Regions from separate parts of the Paenibacillus sp. LX16 genome, predicted to be linked through region 1. Evidence: predicted binding sites of a transcription regulator. Region 1 holds the regulator's gene; each other region holds the start of a gene.

Region 1 (5,965 bases):
TAGGACCTGCAAATGACAAAGTTTTCCCGTTTCCAGATATTTTGACATTAGCGATTTTCCAACCTGGTTTATACCCAGATCCATCAGTTCTAATAGTAATTTTTCTGATGTCACCTAGGTTACTAGTGCTGATTCTTGTTGTATCGGAATCTCCTTGTTCAAAGCTACCATTGAGTGTAGCGGTAGCATAATCTCCATTAGAACCATACAGAGTTATAGAGATGTTCGAGTCTGTTCCGGCATCTTTGAGATTGGCCGTATTTACAGTAACGACATATTCAACATTAGCAAAAGGCGTAACAGACTCTATACTTCTATTTGAGTCTTGTAATGAACTATAAGTGTCACTTGTGACCTGATCTGCAAAAGAAGGGGCAGCAAAAGCTACAGATGAGATAAGCATTGCTACTGATGCTAGTAAAGATACTTTTTTCATTAAATTGTTACCACCTTTCTAGTATTTGTATTTAATGTTATACATGTGTAATGTTTTTGTACATAGTTCATTGGTTGTGAAGAGAAATTTTTTTCTTGTCTTTGTTTGTTGTATTTTATCTTTATGTGTCGGATATTAGCTTTCGAATAATCATGTAAGGGGATGATTATTTAGAGAAGGATTTTTAGCGCTTATCCAGAATGAATTGTCGAGTTGATCAACATGAATCATACATATGAAGTGTTGATCGAATATCGAATTGTTTTCAGCTGCATTAAGTCAGATAAGAGCATCTGTAGTCCAGCCGTTGAGTAGGATATGATGGAGCTTGTGGAATACGTTGGTGGGCAAGTGGGGCCTTACAAAATTTAAAAATAAAAAATTGAGCAAACAATGCAGCAACGTACAAACCCTGGACGGATTTACAGCCAGAATACTTAAGTGAAAAAAGCTGAAGCAAGTTTGAGGGCTATAGGTGTGGCCAGTTGTACACAAAGTATTTGAGTCAAGAATGCTGCTGCTTTGACTGGGTACTATTTCGCTTCTGTTTTAACCAGTGGAAGCATAGTTGAATATGTCGATGGTATTTAAAAGGAAGGCAACTGAATTTAGCAGTTCCATGGAATTTAGGAGTTGGGTGTATCGTTTAACACAAAAAAAGCAGGAAGAATCCTTCCCGCTTTTGCTTGAAAACGATTATTAACGTCTGCGTTGTCTATCATTTACGCTAAACAGATTAACAGCCAGTGCGTTACCTCTTGCACGCGCAATGGCTCTTTGAGTCGAACGGATGTTTAATCTTCTTCTTCTCAAATCACGTTTGCAATGTCTTCTGCTCATATGATCACCTCCCTTCAAAGAAATGAAGGTGCGGTTAAATCTTAGTGGCGTTTATGCTTACGCTTGGAAATTTTGATATTCAAGGCATTGGTTGCTAGTGCATTTCCGCTTCCTGTTTTAGCAGCTGCGGCTTGAAAGACTTTAACGACCAGATATCTGTTTTTCCCGATGCGATGCTTATACGTTTTAACTCTATTTCTGATCATCTGCATATCTCCTTTGCTTAGTTCTGCTATATACATATGTCAATTGTGATAGTAATGTATCAGCATAAATCTATTAAAAGCAAAAAGAAGCTAGTACCTATATTTCTAATGGTTAATAAAAAAACTCATGCGAACCTGTCTTCGCCTTTTCAACTTTACGTTGCAGGAGAATGTTACAGGCAGGTCGGCATGAGTCTAATAGTATAGATAAAGATAATAGGCAGTTAGTATGAAAATTATTTACTATTAAGAGTGTTAAGTTTTTTCTCGTAGTACGCCTCTTGAGCAAGAATATGATTCAGTTGTTCAGAGAGCTGTTTATATTCTTGGCTGTCTTCTGGATAATTATTTCTTTCGAAAATTACAGCTTCGAGTTGCTTTTCTAAATACCTGAAATGGATAAGTATTTGTATGTACTGAATACGGTCGTAGGTTGTTATGTGGGAGTTCTCTTTTGCATACAAATGATCCATTGTTGGAACTACACAGCTTATGGCGATAAATATCACAACAAACGCTGAAGTTATATTTTTTTTCATTTAATTCCTCCTACAGAGATATGAGTAATTAATATACCATATTTATCTAAATCAAAGAAAGATCTATTAGTTTTGCCCATGACAGTATAGCTGCTCAAGATCAGTGGAAAATTATTTGAGAAGGGGAGGCTGATTTTATAGTAGAAAAAATAGGAATAGGTTGCTGAAATGAAAAAATAGTTGTGAGATACATAATAAACATAATAGCAATACAAAACCGGCTTGCCTAGGCAGCCGGTTTTGTATTAGTGGAAAGAATAACGGGGAAGAAAGAACGAGAAATCAGTGGAAGTCCCGGAAGAGTCCTACAACCTTGCCTAAAATGCTGACGTGTGTCAGGCGAAGCGGTTCAAAGGCTGGATTTTCAGGTTGAAGCCGGATATGATCTTTTTCTTTGTAGAAGGTTTTAACTGTAGCTTCGTCTTCATCTGTCATAGCTACAACAATATCACCATTATCAGCGGTCTGCTGCTGACGTACGATTACATAGTCTCCGTTAGCAATCCCAGCCTCAATCATGCTTTCGCCTACAACAGATAACATGAATATTTTATCCTCACCAACAAAGTGTTGGGGAAGAGGAAAGTAATCTTCAATATTTTCTGTCGCCGTAATAGGAAGACCAGCGGTTACTTTGCCGACGACGGGAACACGACTAATGGAGTAATTAATCAAGTTGCTGTTATCCGATTCGTCTTGACCGAGTAACTCAATAGCCCGTGGTTTTGTAGGATCGCGTCGAATGAGTCCTTTTTTCTCTAAACGATCCAAATGACCGTGAACCGTAGAACTGGAGGCTAATCCGACAGCCTCGCCTATTTCGCGTACAGAAGGGGGGTATCCCTTTAGACGCACTTCATTGCGGATAAATTCAAGAATGGCCTGCTGGCGGCTCGAAATCTTAGACATACCGTATCAACCCCATTTAGTAACGTTTGGGAAAATTATAGCATAGAACCTCCGTTCGTACAAACATAAGTTCTAAATAATCCCTAAAAATAATCACGAACTTTTGTTCTCTTTTCTATTGAACAAAACAAATGTTCGTGTTATATTGTGAAAACATAAGAACAAACGTTTGGAGGTCGCAGCCAATGATGAAATATAGCACTTATCAAAGTATTTTTCCGATGAATTCAGAAAATTTGCAGGAGACCCGAAAAGAGGGTAGAGCGCGTTTTATGCAAATTATTACTAATACTCTTTTACCTAAGCTTCTTATTTTAGTGGTTATTGCTTGGATTGCAGGGGCAGGTGTACTTACGGTTTTCGCGGCACCTTCAGCTTCCAAGGAAGAAGTGACTAAACTGACCGTACAACCTGGAGATACGTTGTGGGAGATTGCCGCAAATCATAAACCGGAACGAATGGATACACGGGTATATATAGAAGGAATTGTGCGGATTAACGGTTTGGAGGATCGGGGAGTGCAGGCAGGTCAGGTACTCAAGCTTCCTAACTTCTGATCTATAGACTATTAGAGCTTGTCAGGGAGCGTAATGCGGGAGCCTTGACAAGCTCTTTTCTACATGTCAAAGTGTATTATATCTTTGCTTTTATGGAGGGGACACAATTTGGATATAGACAGCTTGGTACAGCGCATCAATGAATTAGCGCGCAAAGCAAAATCCGAGGGATTGACGGAAGAGGAAGCCACAGAGCGCGCCAATCTTCGGGAAATTTATTTAGGTAACATTCGTCGTAATTTTCGGCAGCAGCTTGAAACGATTGAATTTGTGGACGATGATACATCGAAGGGAAATGACGGGCTGAAGCATTAAAGTTGTTAAAGCGCCCAAGCCTGCAATCTGCCTTTTGTTTTAGGTACCGTTTTCGGTATCTATATAGATCAGCTTTGAGGCAATTGTTTTATTGTAATATATCTGGGAAGGAATTGAGAGATGGCCCGATCATTTGAAAGAAAAGTACGCAAAAACACAGCGCATTTAAATAAATCGCGCAAAAAGCAAGGCATTCAAACCATTAACGGCGCAGGTTCTGCAATGGATATTTTCCGTGGCCGTAACATTACTGTGCCAATTATGCTGGCTGGTCTTTCTGTATTGTACATGCTTATGAGTTACTTTTTGACTAAGACTGGCATGAGAGGAATGGATTGGCTTGTATTCGGCCTGTACTTGATGCTGGCTGTTATCTTTTTCATCCGTCGTCCTTATCTGAAAGTGGGAAAGGATACTCTCTATATGCTGAAAGGTGGTAGAGAACGTCCAATGACGGCAGGGGATATGAAAGCCATCAAGATTGAAAAGGGTTACGTAACCGTTGAAAGAAAAGGTAAGGGCGGTAATTTCATTTTCACAAAATCATTAGGTCGCTATGACACGGATGCCATTGCAGAGCGACTTGAGAAGTTTGCGCTATCCAATCAGATACAGGTGGACAAGAAATAACTGATTTAACCTGTAGCTCTGTAACAAAGGCCGTATGATGTTATTTCATATAACATGCTGCGGCCGCTTGCTTAATATGGGCACACATAACGATTCAAATACGTAACCGAGCAAATAGGTGTACATATACTGTGGAAAGAGAGTGGATAATTCAGATGACGATTCAGGCGGTAATGTTTGATCTTGATGATACCCTTTTATGGGATGAACGTAGTGTAGAAGAGGCATTTGATGCAGCGTGCCAAACAGGCTCCCGTGAAGCAGGCGTTGATCCTAAAACTCTGGAGGAAGCCGTACGTAAGGAAGCACGGGCTTTGTATGAATCCTATGAAACCTTTAGTTTTACTCAAATGATCGGCATTAATCCGTTTGAAGGATTGTGGGCGAATTTTACAGCAGGTCAGCAACCTGAATTCCGCCAATTGGAACAGTTGGCCCCTGTTTATCGAAAGGAATCATGGCGCAGAGGACTTCAGCAACTAGGGATAGATAATGAGAAGTTGGCGGAAAAGCTGGCTACCCAATTTGCTTCGGAAAGACGCGCGCGTCCACATATATATGAAGAAACGTTTGAGATTCTAGAACAATTGAAGGGACATTACAAGCTGTTATTGCTGACAAATGGCTCCCCTGATCTACAACAGGAGAAACTGGATGGAGTTCCTCAATTAGCTCCTTTTTTTGATCATGTTGTCATTTCAGGTTCATTTGGTCGAGGCAAGCCTGATCCGTCTATATTCCAACATGCTTTGGGGCTTCTTGGTATTGAGCCTGAACATGCTTTAATGGTAGGAGATAAGCTGACGACTGATATTCAAGGAGCGTTGGCAGCAGGTGTACACTCGGTGTGGGTGAACCGAAACGCTAAAACCAATACCACAGAGATCAAGCCGAAGTTCGAAATCAAGCATCTGTCTGAACTGGACGGAATTATTCAATCGTTAAAGTAAGAAATCTATAGTCTTTAGAAACGAGTATTAAAAGAACTCCCTTCGCTCGATTGTTACAGAGCAGAGGGAGTTCTTTTTATTCACACAAGGATAAATTCGTAATTATGCTTTAATGAAGGTTGGATCTTCATACGGTTCGGCAATCCAGCCATTTTCTTCGATGAACAATCGGATTGCGACGATCTTTTGATTCTCCATTAAAGTGAAGAAGTGAGGTATATTTTCAGGTACGGAGATAACGTCCCCCGGTGAAAGCTCTACGTTAAAATAGCCGATCTCTTCAGGGCCTTTAATGATGAAGATGCCTTTACCAGCGACAATGGCACGGATTTCATCCTCTGTGTGGGTGTGAATTTGCTCAAACTTGGCCAGCAGCTCGTCCAAATTCGGCGTTGCTTCAGATAAAGTGATAACGTCCCATATTTTATATCCGCGACGTGCGGCTAAATCCTTGATTTCGGGTTCAAATGTTTTGAGAACAGCGGTCTTTTGATCATCTGTTAAGGTAAAGTTCTCTTGCAGCTCCCCGGACAATTTGGAAGCATCCCAATGTTCATACAATATCTCGTGACTCTCCAGAAAT
Region 2 (5,965 bases), 1.0 Mb from region 1:
GTCAGGAAAACTGGCAAGAACGCCTTTTTAGTCAACGGATTATTGGATTTTTGTAAATGACTAGCCTATAATTAGATATTGAACTTTGTTGTGGAAAGGAAAGTGAAACGATGGCTTCAGAAAATTCATTTGATATCGTCTCCAAAATGGATATGCAGGAGTTAACAAATGCGGTTCATCAGACGGAGCGTGAAATTGAAACACGATTTGATTTCAAGGATAGCAAAAGTAGCCTCAAGCTTGAGAAAGAAGCTCTTACGATTGCATCGGAAGACGAGTACAAGCTAAATGCGGTGATTGATATTTTGCAATCTAAAATGGCCAAACGAGGTCTGTCCCTTAAAAATGTGGAGTATGGCAAATTGGAACCCGCTTCTCTAGGTTCAGTGCGTCAGCGCCTTTCGCTTAAGCAGGGAATTGATCAGGATAATGCCAAGAAAATTAACATTCTTATTCGGGACTCCAAGCTAAAAGTCAAAAGTCAGATTCAAGGTGATCAAATCCGAGTGACTGGAAAAAACAGGGATGATTTACAGGCGATCATTCAATTGCTACGTAAAGCTGATTTGCCATTGGAGCTTCAATTTACAAACATGAAATAAAGCCGTTTTCCCTCATATATTTTGCAGGAAAAAACGTTGCTTGATGTGCGGCAGGTTATTTTGACATGCGTTTTGCGCCATATTATACTTGTAACGAAAATGCAGACAATTCAGGTGTATAGCGCTCGTCGAAAGCGATTTACATAGGATTGAATTTAATCCGAAAACTGCCATTTGTAATCAAGTACGATAATCAGGGGAGAGTGTGTTGTGAATTTACCCAACAGAATTACAATAACGCGGATTTGCCTTATCCCGGTGATGATGCTGGCTTTGCTGGTGGACTTTAATTTTTATCCGCCGCCGATTGAGATCGGAGCTTTCAAGCTGCCGTATAATCAGCTGATTGCGGCTATCATTTTCCTTGTAGCAGCCAGCACAGATGGTCTTGACGGATATTTGGCACGTAAAAATAATATGGTCACCAATTTGGGCAAGCTGTTGGACCCCCTTGCTGATAAGCTTTTGGTAACCGCTATTTTGGTTTCCTTGGTAGAAATGGGGAAAATTGATTCATGGATTGTCGTTGTGATTGTTAGCCGTGAATTTGCGGTTACGGGGCTGCGTCAGATTGCCTTACTGGATGGGTCTGTGGTTGCTGCAAGCAATTGGGGCAAATTAAAGACGATCATCCAGATCGTTGCTATTGTAGCGCTGCTCATTAATAATTTCCCGTTTGTTTTTCTTGGTATACCGTTTGATTTAATAGCGATATGGGCAGCAGTGTTGATCACCATTTATTCGGGTATTGATTATTTCGTGAAAAATATCCATTTGCTGAGCTCCTCCAAAGTTTAACAGGATAAATTTTATGGAAACAGCAATAGGGACTAAACTTATTGCTGTTTCTTTATATAATTCCCATAATATTTGCAGTACAGGAGGAAGAATTGATGAAAGCTGAAATAATTGCAGTAGGAACAGAGTTATTGCTCGGACAAATAGTGAATACAAATGCTCAATATTTGTCACAAGAGCTGGCTACAATTGGAATCGATGTATATTTTCAGACTGTGGTTGGCGATAACATAGATCGGCTTCAGGAAGCGATAAGAATTGCTCAGAAGCGTGCGGATATTATTTTGTTTTCCGGCGGTCTGGGGCCGACTCAGGATGATTTGACGAAAGAGGCGATAGCGACTGTATTGGGGCGGAAATTGCACATAGATCGTCTTGCAATGGACAAGCTAGATCAATTTTTCCGTAACCGTGGGGTAGAAATGACCGAGAATAACCGCCGGCAGGCGCTTTCTATTGAAGGTGCTACTCCGCTTGAAAATGAGACAGGGCTAGCTGTGGGCGACGCGATTGCACAGGACGGTAAATTTTATGTAGTTTTGCCTGGACCGCCTAAGGAACTCAAACCTATGTTTGCAAACCAGGCGAAACCTTGGTTGCTTCAGCAGGCATTGAGCGGTGAGGAAATGCCAATTTATTCGAAAATGCTAAAATTTGCAGGGATCGGTGAGTCAGCTCTTGAAACACATTTGTTAGATCTAATCCAATCCCAGACAGATCCCACGATTGCCCCTTATGCCAAGGAAGGGGAAGTCACGATCCGTATATCCACCAAGGCGGCCAGCGAAAGTGAAGCATTAATTAAGCTGACAGCTACGGAAGTAGAAATTCAGCAGCGTCTTTCGGAGTATATGTATGCAAGCGAGGATGTTGCGCTGGAGAAGGTTATCGTAGATCTAATGGCCAAACGCGAACTCACTGTGAGTGCGGCAGAAAGCTGTACAGGTGGAATGCTGATGGAACACATCACTTCTATACCTGGCAGTGCTGTTATGTTTCAAGGTGGCATCGTGTGCTATTCCAATGAAATGAAGATGAAATTACTCAACGTGCCTTATGATTATTTGGAAGGGGATCATGCGCCGGGTGCAGTGAGTAAGGAAGTAGCCCTTGTGCTTGCGGAGCAGGCGAGAATGATCATGGACAGCGATTTTGGACTTTCAGTTACTGGTGTAGCTGGGCCTGGATATACCGAACGGAAGCCAGTCGGTCTGGTGTATATTGGCATTGCTGAACGCGACAAGGAAACGGAAGTACATGAGCTGAGACTGAGTGGCAACCGCGAAACAATCCGACTGCGATCAGTCAAAGCAATCCTGTACAGATTGTGGCGCAGGCTGGTAGAGAACGAGAAGCTCTCTTAAACATCTATGTACAGTGTGGGTCGTAGAGTTGTTTTAGATAGATATTCATGATATAATCATCTTATCGGAAGAACCGTTGCAAAGCCTTTTGCCAGCGGTTCTTTTTTTGTTTTAAGAGACAGGTGTAATTATAGAAGAGAGCTGTGCGAATAAAAAAAACGAATGTATGTTCGAAAAAATGCTTGGCAAGCGTGTCAAAACAAGGTATTATTAAAGTACAAACAATGAAGGATGTGAGTTTATTGTCAGATCGTCGTGCTGCGCTGGATATGGCGCTCCGTCAAATAGAAAAGCAATTTGGTAAAGGTTCCATTATGAAGTTGGGTGAGTCTACCCACATGCAAGTGGAAACGATCCCCAGTGGTTCGATTGCTTTGGATATTGCGTTAGGAACGGGCGGCTTTCCAAGAGGCCGGGTTATTGAAATATACGGACCGGAATCATCCGGTAAAACGACAGTAGCTCTTCACGCTATCGCAGAGGTGCAAAAAACAGGCGGACAAGCCGCTTTTATCGACGCCGAGCATGCGCTTGATCCGTCGTATGCAAGCAAGCTGGGTGTCAATATTGATGAGTTGTTACTATCGCAACCAGATACAGGAGAGCAGGCGCTTGAGATTGCCGAAGCCCTTGTACGTAGTGGAGCAGTAGACATTGTAGTTGTTGACTCCGTAGCGGCACTTGTGCCCAAGGCAGAGATTGAAGGCGAAATGGGAGATTCCCACGTTGGTCTTCAAGCACGTTTGATGTCTCAGGCATTGCGTAAGCTTTCTGGAGCCATTAATAAGTCGAAAACCATTGCTATTTTTATTAACCAGCTACGTGAAAAAGTAGGTGTTATGTTCGGTAATCCTGAAACAACACCAGGTGGACGTGCCTTGAAGTTTTACTCTACGGTACGTTTGGATGTTCGTCGTATTGAAAGTTTGAAAATGGGTAACGACATTGTGGGTAACCGCACACGTATTAAAGTCGTGAAGAACAAAGTTGCCCCTCCTTTCCGTCAGGCTGAGGTGGATATTATGTACGGTGAGGGTATTTCCAAAGAAGGTAGCTTGATCGATATCGGTACGGAGCATGACATTGTCGACAAGAGCGGAGCCTGGTATTCCTACGAAGGTGAGCGCCTTGGTCAAGGACGTGAGAATGCTAAACAATTTTTGAAGGAAAATCCGAATATTGCTAGTACGATCGAACAAAAAATTCGGGTGGCCAGCAATTTGATTACGACGGTTGCTCCGCCTACAGAAGAAGAGTTGGCACAGCAAGCGAAGGAAGAACAGGAATTGTTAGAGCTTGAATAAAGCTTGGTGAATCCTGGTTTGTGAACTGGGGCCAGGGTTATGGCACCGTCCGTTTGAATAGCATGATTCTGATGCCCTGCACAGTTGTGCAGGGCATTTTTGCATCAACTAAAGTCTGCTTTGTCAGCGGAATCTAACTTTTGCGTAGCAGGTGTTCAAAGGCTGCTTTCGTGAATTTCAAAGTGAGGGAAATATATTGCAGTTGGACGATGAAGATGATTACACTTCGGAAGCAAATAAGCAACAAGGGATTTCTCTTTTTCCGGATCATGAGGAATTGATGATTACTAGGGTGGAGCAGGGACAGGGACGCAAACGTGGAAGGTATATCATTCATTTTGGTCCGTATTCGCTGTCTGTATTAGAAGATGTAATGATCAAGTACAATATGTTCAAAGGAACGTCATTTGATAAAAAAGAACTGGAAGATATCGTTCTGGCAGATGAAAAACAACAGGCTTATGTACTTGCGCTTCGCTATTTGGGGCGAAAGCCTCGCACACGTCAGGAAATTGCCCAGCGTCTGGCGCAAAAAGAACTGGATCAGTCTGTTATTGGCGAAGTAATGGTCCGACTGCAAAGGGAACAACTCGTAGATGATGATTTATACGCCCGTCAATGGGCAAGACAGCGCATAACAAGCCAACGCAAGGGGAAGATGTGGGTTAGGCAAGAACTTCGTCAGAAGGGCATCTCTAAAGCCTCTATTGGCGAAGCGTTAGGTGAGATCACCGATAATGAGGAGTGGGAGAGCGCTTTGACGGTTGGACGTAAGAAATGGAATCAGATACGTGGTGATATAATGGAGAAAAAAAGGAAAACCTACCCTTTTCTCATGAGACGTGGATATTCGGGGGATATGACACGCCGAGTGGTCAATCATCTCACTGCGGCCGAGCATGACGCTGCTTCAGATGACGAGGAATTGTTGCAGTGGGAGGAATAGTTGCCAAACGGCTGCTGAACCTTTGGCTAGTATGAACGGATAGGATGAGCTAGTTATTACATGGAAAGCTGCATGGTAGTCTACTAATGTTTGCATTCCCTTGACAATGCCATTTGTCAAATAATAAAATATATATGAAACGATACTTGTGGAACGCCCTTTTTCCTTCCAAAAAAGCGGAATCCACGGGTGAGTTCTCATCGCCAAATAACAAGTGATGCCGCTATGCCAGGCGGAATTGTACATGTGAAAGCATGTGCATATGAAATGAAACGACCTTGTGTCGTTGTCTTAGTTTGACGATCAAAGTAAATGTGACAATTGCAAAAAGTCCCAAGGAATGCCTTGGAGGAACCAACGGGGAGGTGAACAGTATGATGACTGCGATCTGGTTCGTTCTCGTTGCTGTAGCCGCGTTATTCTTTGGGTTCGGGATTGGTTATTTTATTCGCAAATCTATTGCAGAAGCTAAGATCTCCAGTGCGGAAGAAGCTGCCGCGCAAATCGTGGAGAACGCGAAAAAAGAGGCAGAAGCGCTGAAGAAGGAAACGGTATTGGAAGCGAAAGATGAAATCCACCGCATTCGTGCCGAAGCTGAAAAAGAAACTCGTGAACGTCGCAATGAAATTCAACGACAGGAACGAAGATTGCTGCAAAAAGAAGAATCGCTGGATAAAAAATTGGAATCGCTGGAACGCAAAGAAGAACAAGTGGCCAACAAAGAGAAACGAATCGATGAAACCCAGCAGCAAATTGATTTGATTTACAAGAGTCAGGTAACTGAGTTGGAGCGTATTTCCAATCTGACGATGGAGGATGCAAGAAGTATTATTCTGACCAACGTAGAGCAGGAAGTTCGTCATGAATCAGCTCAGATGATTAAAGAAATTGAACAGCAGGCCAAAGAAGAAGCGGACAAAAAGTCTCGTGAAATCATCACACTGGCCATCC
Region 3 (5,965 bases), 640 kb from region 1:
CACCGGGCTGCACAGCTGTTTCATGCGCCTGTTCCAGCAAGCTCGCCGCTCCGCGCAATGAAAGTGCAGCATCCGCCAAAATGCTGCGAACCCAGAGCGTCTCTCCCAAAGCAGCTACATCCTGCACACGAAATGCTGCTGCTGTCTCCCGCAGCCAATGCTCCGGCCAAGGATGACTTTGAGAAAAATCATACAACCGCTGAACAAGCACATACATAGCATCATCAGTGCGTTCTCCACTGAACCAGTCGACTAGTCTACGAAATGTACTGCCTTCATCATGAGCCTCATATTTCTCCTCAAACAGTTCTTCCAGAAGCTCCTGGCGCAGCAATTCTGTCTCATGCTCATTCATAATCCGAAAACCGGGGTCAAGGGGAATGGCCTGATAATGCCTGCGGATGACCTCCATACAAAAAGAATGAAGCGTCGTAATCGAGGCCCGATTCAGCAACGATAGCTGACGGCGTACATGCTCACTTTCCGGTTCCTGCTCCAATACACGTTCCAACGCTTCACGTATCCGTTGACGCATTTCAGCGGCTGCAGCCTTCGTAAAGGTTGCCACCAGCAATCGATCCACGCTGAAGCCAAGCTGGGGATCGACAATTTTACGAATAATACGCTCTACGAGCACCGCTGTTTTACCAGACCCTGCCGCTGCCGCGACCAGCATGTTGTTACCCGATTCCGAGATGGCACGCCACTGGTCATCGCTCCACATACTGCCTTCCGGCTTCGGCATGTCTTTAGTGTTTGACGTGCCTATCATTGGTCCATTCCTCCTTTCCCTTCCGGTGTATGACCCAGCAGATTCCAGATTTGATCCTTACCGGGTTTACCCCATTGATTGTAGCCACTGCCCTCCAGACTGTCGTCAAATTGACAAACAGGCTTAAAAGAGCAGAAGGTACATGCCGTCTCTTGCTGGATACGATAAGGTTCAATGGCCACATCGCCCTCTGTCATCCGTGTACCAATCGTCCGAATATTATGACGCACCGAAGCTAGCAGGCTGTCCCACTGTTCTGGCGAAGCAACCGAAGCACTGCTATAAAAACTGCCGTCTGCTTTCACCGCAACAGGTAAAATAGAGGAATATCCTTTGTCCAATGCTGTATCCATTTGTCCAACTACATCCCGATCTGCAAGCAATAATCCTTTCATCTTAAAACGTTTCAAAAGCTCCTGACGGGCCTGTTCTGCGCTAAGACCGTTAGGCGACTGCAACATCGGATTGTGGACGTGAAAATATAGGGTACCCGCTGGATAAGCTGTCTCGCCCAACCATTCCTCCGCCGCATTCAGCAGCACGTCCAGGTACGTGAGCATTTGCAGAGACAAGCCATAGTACACTTCATGCAGCTTGAGATCCTTTTGGCTGGATTTGTAATCGATGACACGCAAAAGTAAACCTTTTTCTCCCTCTGCCACATCCACACGGTCAATCCGTCCGACAATTTCCATCACAACACCGTTATCTAACTGGAAGCTTAATGGAGGAAGCTGCTGACCCGGCCCAAAGTCCAACTCCAGCCCAATCGGCTCAAAACTACCTCTTCGCGCATGTTCACCTAAGATCAACGAAGCACGGCTCACGATGTCTTTCAATTTACGTAAAATGTAGCCATACCGCTTGGAGCTCATTAAAATCTCGCCTTGCAGACGAGGAGCCAAACGCTCTACTGTACTTTCCGCCTCTTGTCGGCATTCCTCGGTGCTGAGACTGCCCCAGCTGACATTGCGATTACGCAGATTGATCGCCATCTCACCAAGCGCTGCATGGAATAATTGTCCGATATCCGGGGCCTTTAGGCGATACATTTGACGTTCCTTCAAACGAAGACCGTGAGAGGCAAAGTGCGAAAATGGACATGCCACAAAACGTTCCATACGAGATACGCTGGTACGCAGTTTGCTGCCGTACAGACGGCGGCTCGTTTCCTTTTGCATTTCGGCATGGTTCTCATAAAAAAGTGAGGTCAACAGCTGACGCAGCTTGTCCTTCTCACGCCCTTGTTGGCTTGCATACCAGTTATATACCTCCCACCAAGGAGATAAAATGTCACCGCCACGTCGCCAATGTCGTAATTGCGCAATGAGCTGCGGCAAAGCCTCGGACGGATGAGAAGCATACTCCCATTGCGTCGTCCAAGCATCCCCAGGCAAAGGGTATCCAGCCAACGGACGTTCGTCCAGACTAGGAAACAGGTGCCGCACATGTCGTACTAACTCAGACGGCAACAATGACTTGCCTTCTTCATCAGTCACTGCATAGCTCATCCACAGGCTTTTACCGGCTGAGGTAAGGGCCGTATAAGCGAGGAAACGTTCGTCCAACAGACGTCTTGTCATATCGGGCGCCAGCTCTACGCCTCGTTCGTTTAATGCCGTACGCTCCTGCTCATTCAGCACACCGTCCTCATGAAAGACAGCCGGCATCACACCTTCGTTCATACCTAGCACAAAGGCATGTTGAATACCGGACACACGTGTACGGTCCGTGTTTCCGACTAGAACCTGATCCAGAGCCGGCGGAACAAGTCCCATACGGAACTCGGCCAATCCCGTTTCCAGCACACCCGCAAACAAAGAGGTATCCAGCCTCTCATCACCCATCATTTCGACAATTTGATCCAGTAGTTCAAGCACTGCATCCCATACCTGACGATGCTCCTTCGCCTGCTCAGGTTTTCCTGCTTCCTCTGCCTGATGAATGAAGGCGTCCAGCTTGTGGCCGATTTCTGCATCCTCCAGTAACAGATATACCGCTTCACACTTCTCTAGTGCAGTTCGTGCCTTGCCCACACGTTTCTCAAACGCACGTAAAGGCGTCACGATCACATCCCGGCACAGCTCCATCAAATCCAACGTTTCATCCCGCCTACGGTTCCGTTCCTGCTCCTCCAGCTCCAGTGACAAGCTGGGCACAGCCTGCCACGGCCGACCGTCTGTCCAACGGCTACCTTGTATTCCGCAGGCCAGTACATAGTTTTCCAGACGGTCCATCTCCTCGCGGCTCACCCGACCATCCAGCGGCAGGAGAAGATCTGTTTTGACCGCACGGAATACATCCTCATACCGCCAACGCCGCTGCACGATATCCAGCGAGGCCCGAATCAATTCCACCAACGGATGATGCAATACACTTCTCCGCTGATCCAGAAATACTGGAACCTCATATTGTTTGAATATCGGTTCCACCCATGGCTCATAATCTTCAATATGACGCACAAACAGGGCCATCTCCCGATAACGCGCGCCCTCATCTCGGGCCAGACGACGCATTTCGCGCACAGCCCCTTCCAGCTCTGCACGGCGATTAGCCGCAGTGTACAGTTTTATGCCCTCCGGTTGCTTTTCTGTCCACTGCTCTCGTAGCTGCTGCTGACGCATCCGTTGTTCCTGATTCCGTAACCCTGTACGATGTTCAAAGTTAGCCTCCAAATACGCCAACGCCGGACGCTCCTTAAATCTCGGCAGCGGATCAGGGCGCAGTAATTGTGTCTGCGTCTCTATCATCAGCTCGTCCGTCATTCCTTTGAGCTTTACATACGTAGCCGCTGAAGGATGAAACAAATCCAGCTCATGCGGAAGCTGTCCGCTCTCGTAGCTGCGGTTGCAAGTCAGCGCCACTGTCAACGAAGAGGCATGCAGCATAAGCTGCTCCACCACCTTATATTCATGTGGTGTAAACCTACGGTAGCCGTCCATCCAAATATCTGCCCCACGCACAAGGGAAGACTCTGCAATCTGTTCTGCCAGCATGCGCAGCGTATCTTCACCGTCAATATATTTAAGCGTCAGCTCTCGTTCAAAATCCTCGTAGATTAGACTGATATCTTTGAGCTTGCCGCGCAAAATCGGAGTTGACTCTCCTGCAGCGTTCATTCGCTCCAGTTGCTCGGGTACAGACCGAGTATCATTTCCATACTGCTTTAGCTCCGTAAACAATGTATTCAACCGATCCACAAAGCCGAGCTGGTCTCCCGAATCCTTAAACAAACTCAGTTCATCCTTGCGACGACGAATAATTTTATATAAAAGCATCTTCTTGCCTTCTTCCGTTACAGGCACCAGGGCTGAACCCCCGGTTTCCTGCATAACTAAATAGGCAAGACGATGAAATCCCATCACTTGGGCGCGCACCGACCCCTGAATACCGTTTCCGGCTTCTGTAAGTAACGCATGCTCAGAAGCAAATGACGATTGCTCCGGTACAAGTAACAGCATAGGCTTACCTAGCGGCTCCTCACGTAACATAGACGTCATTTCATTGCGGATTAACGTACTTTTACCACTCCCAGAGCGGCCAATCAACAAGCGGACCGACATGATGCGGCCTCCTTTCCAACGAACAACATTCTATTAAACAGTATAGCATATCAGGCAAGAGAGAAAAGAACGTACGTTTGCCATGTTGTAGCAATTCTTCCTCCCTCTAAAAAAACAAATCAGTCCCGCAGATTGGCTTGGTGCACGCCTTCTCTACAGGACTGATTTATACCTAAACGAGTCTATTTTACCTATTTAATCACCAAAAAGGCGATTGACTTTGACCTTGTATGAAACCTACAGCTGTGTCCGGCTGCGCACCTCAAAGATGGCGAATTTCAAGTAATGGCCTTCCTCCACACCCAAAATTTGAGGATGGTCCTTACCAGCTGCTCTCCAGTCTACCAGACGGAGGATTTTGCCGGCATCTGCCGCCGCTTCCTTAATGGTGTCCAAAAACAACTCTGGCCGCATATGGAACGAGCAGCTCGCTGTCACCAGATAGCCGCCCTCATTGACAAGCTTCATCCCGTGCAGGTTGATATCTTTATATCCACGTGTAGCTCCTTTGACAGCGTTCTTCGTTTTGGCAAAGGCTGGAGGATCAAGAATAACCACGTCAAAGGTGCGGCCGCCACCTGCTGTCAGCGGCTTGGATGTATCTCCTTTGCCCCCGGCTCGTGCATTGCGTTCCTCTACACCTTTCACCTGATTGCGCAAATATTGAAAAGCATCGTCGACGACAAACTCGACACGTTCCTCAAAACCATTCAGCTTGACATTGTCCCGCGCACTCTCAATCGCATGCTCAGAAATATCAAGACAAGTTACTTTTTTAGCACCATGTTTACATGCATTGAGCGTAAAGCTTCCCGTGTGCGAAAAACATTCCAATACGGTTGCGCCGTCCCAGAATGGAAATTCAACAACCTTACCACTTTTATTCACTGGCTTCATGACCGTTGTGCCAGCATCCCCTGAGTCTGCAGCTATTTCTTGTAGCGTAATTCCACTACGTACTCCCCAACCTGTCATCAACGGTGCTATGGCCGCACGATTTTCACGCTGGTCAAAGAAATAACCCGTCTTCTGGCCCTCTACGATATCGACCTTGATTTGCAGGCCATTTTCCGTCACCACCACATGACGGGGGCAATCACCGTACAAAGGCCCCTTCGTTTGTTCCAATCCTTCCAGCTCACGGATGGATACATCACTGCGCTCATATATACCAACAGGACCCACTACTTCAACCAGCGCATCCCTAATTTCTTCCCTGCGCCGATCCATGCCAAGCGTTAACAACTGCACGACTAACACATCACCAAATCGATCTACAATCAGTCCAGGCAAAAAATCAGCCTCGCCGTACACCAACCGATAAGCGTTTCCCCCGGTCACAAAACGTTCGCGGTGCTCCAGACATTTGCGAAAGCGTTGGGCAAAAAAGTTTTGATCCATTGCTTCCAGCGGCTCATAGGACATCACACGTACTGTAATTTGTGAAGCCGGATTATAGTAACCTGTCGCCAAATAACGCCCCTGATGGTTAACGATGCTGACCAAATCGCCTGCCTCTGGGTCACCCTCAATCTTGGCTATTTCGTTTTTAAACACCCAAGGGTGTGCGTGCTCCAGCCTTTTTTTACGGCTGCGTTCTAATATTACTGAAGGCAAAATCCTTCACTCC

Evidence for each region. The regulator LexA, encoded in region 1, represses DNA repair genes until DNA is damaged. The targets are predictions, from matches to a motif close to CGAACATATGTTCG.
Region 2: a site for LexA is predicted at 2,924-2,937, ahead of recA (recombinase RecA). Genes of this name have one in related genera too.
Region 3: a site for LexA is predicted at 4,402-4,415, ahead of addB (helicase-exonuclease AddAB subunit AddB). Genes of this name have one in related genera too.

The regions. Positions count from the first base shown of each region.
Region 1 covers NZ_CP141152.1:3,233,552-3,239,516, reverse strand. Annotated here, with positions in the region: gene T3H97_RS14145 (PLAT/LH2 domain-containing protein) at 1-436, opposite strand, end outside; gene T3H97_RS14140 (hypothetical protein) at 1,136-1,276, opposite strand; gene T3H97_RS14135 (hypothetical protein) at 1,318-1,482, opposite strand; gene T3H97_RS14130 (hypothetical protein) at 1,719-2,021, opposite strand; gene lexA (transcriptional repressor LexA) at 2,304-2,930, opposite strand; gene T3H97_RS14120 (LysM peptidoglycan-binding domain-containing protein) at 3,119-3,487, shown strand; gene T3H97_RS14115 (DUF896 domain-containing protein) at 3,596-3,802, shown strand; gene T3H97_RS14110 (hypothetical protein) at 3,923-4,432, shown strand; gene T3H97_RS14105 (HAD family hydrolase) at 4,588-5,382, shown strand; gene T3H97_RS14100 (1,2-dihydroxy-3-keto-5-methylthiopentene dioxygenase) at 5,485-5,965, opposite strand, start outside.
Region 2 covers NZ_CP141152.1:2,229,296-2,235,260, forward strand. Annotated here, with positions in the region: gene T3H97_RS10290 (YajQ family cyclic di-GMP-binding protein) at 111-602, shown strand; gene pgsA (CDP-diacylglycerol--glycerol-3-phosphate 3-phosphatidyltransferase) at 813-1,400, shown strand; gene T3H97_RS10300 (competence/damage-inducible protein A) at 1,496-2,764, shown strand; gene recA (recombinase RecA) at 3,007-4,068, shown strand; gene T3H97_RS10310 (regulatory protein RecX) at 4,265-5,014, shown strand; gene rny (ribonuclease Y) at 5,389-5,965, shown strand, end outside.
Region 3 covers NZ_CP141152.1:3,870,457-3,876,421, forward strand. Annotated here, with positions in the region: gene addA (helicase-exonuclease AddAB subunit AddA) at 1-772, opposite strand, end outside; gene addB (helicase-exonuclease AddAB subunit AddB) at 769-4,335, opposite strand; gene T3H97_RS17235 (class I SAM-dependent rRNA methyltransferase) at 4,573-5,952, opposite strand.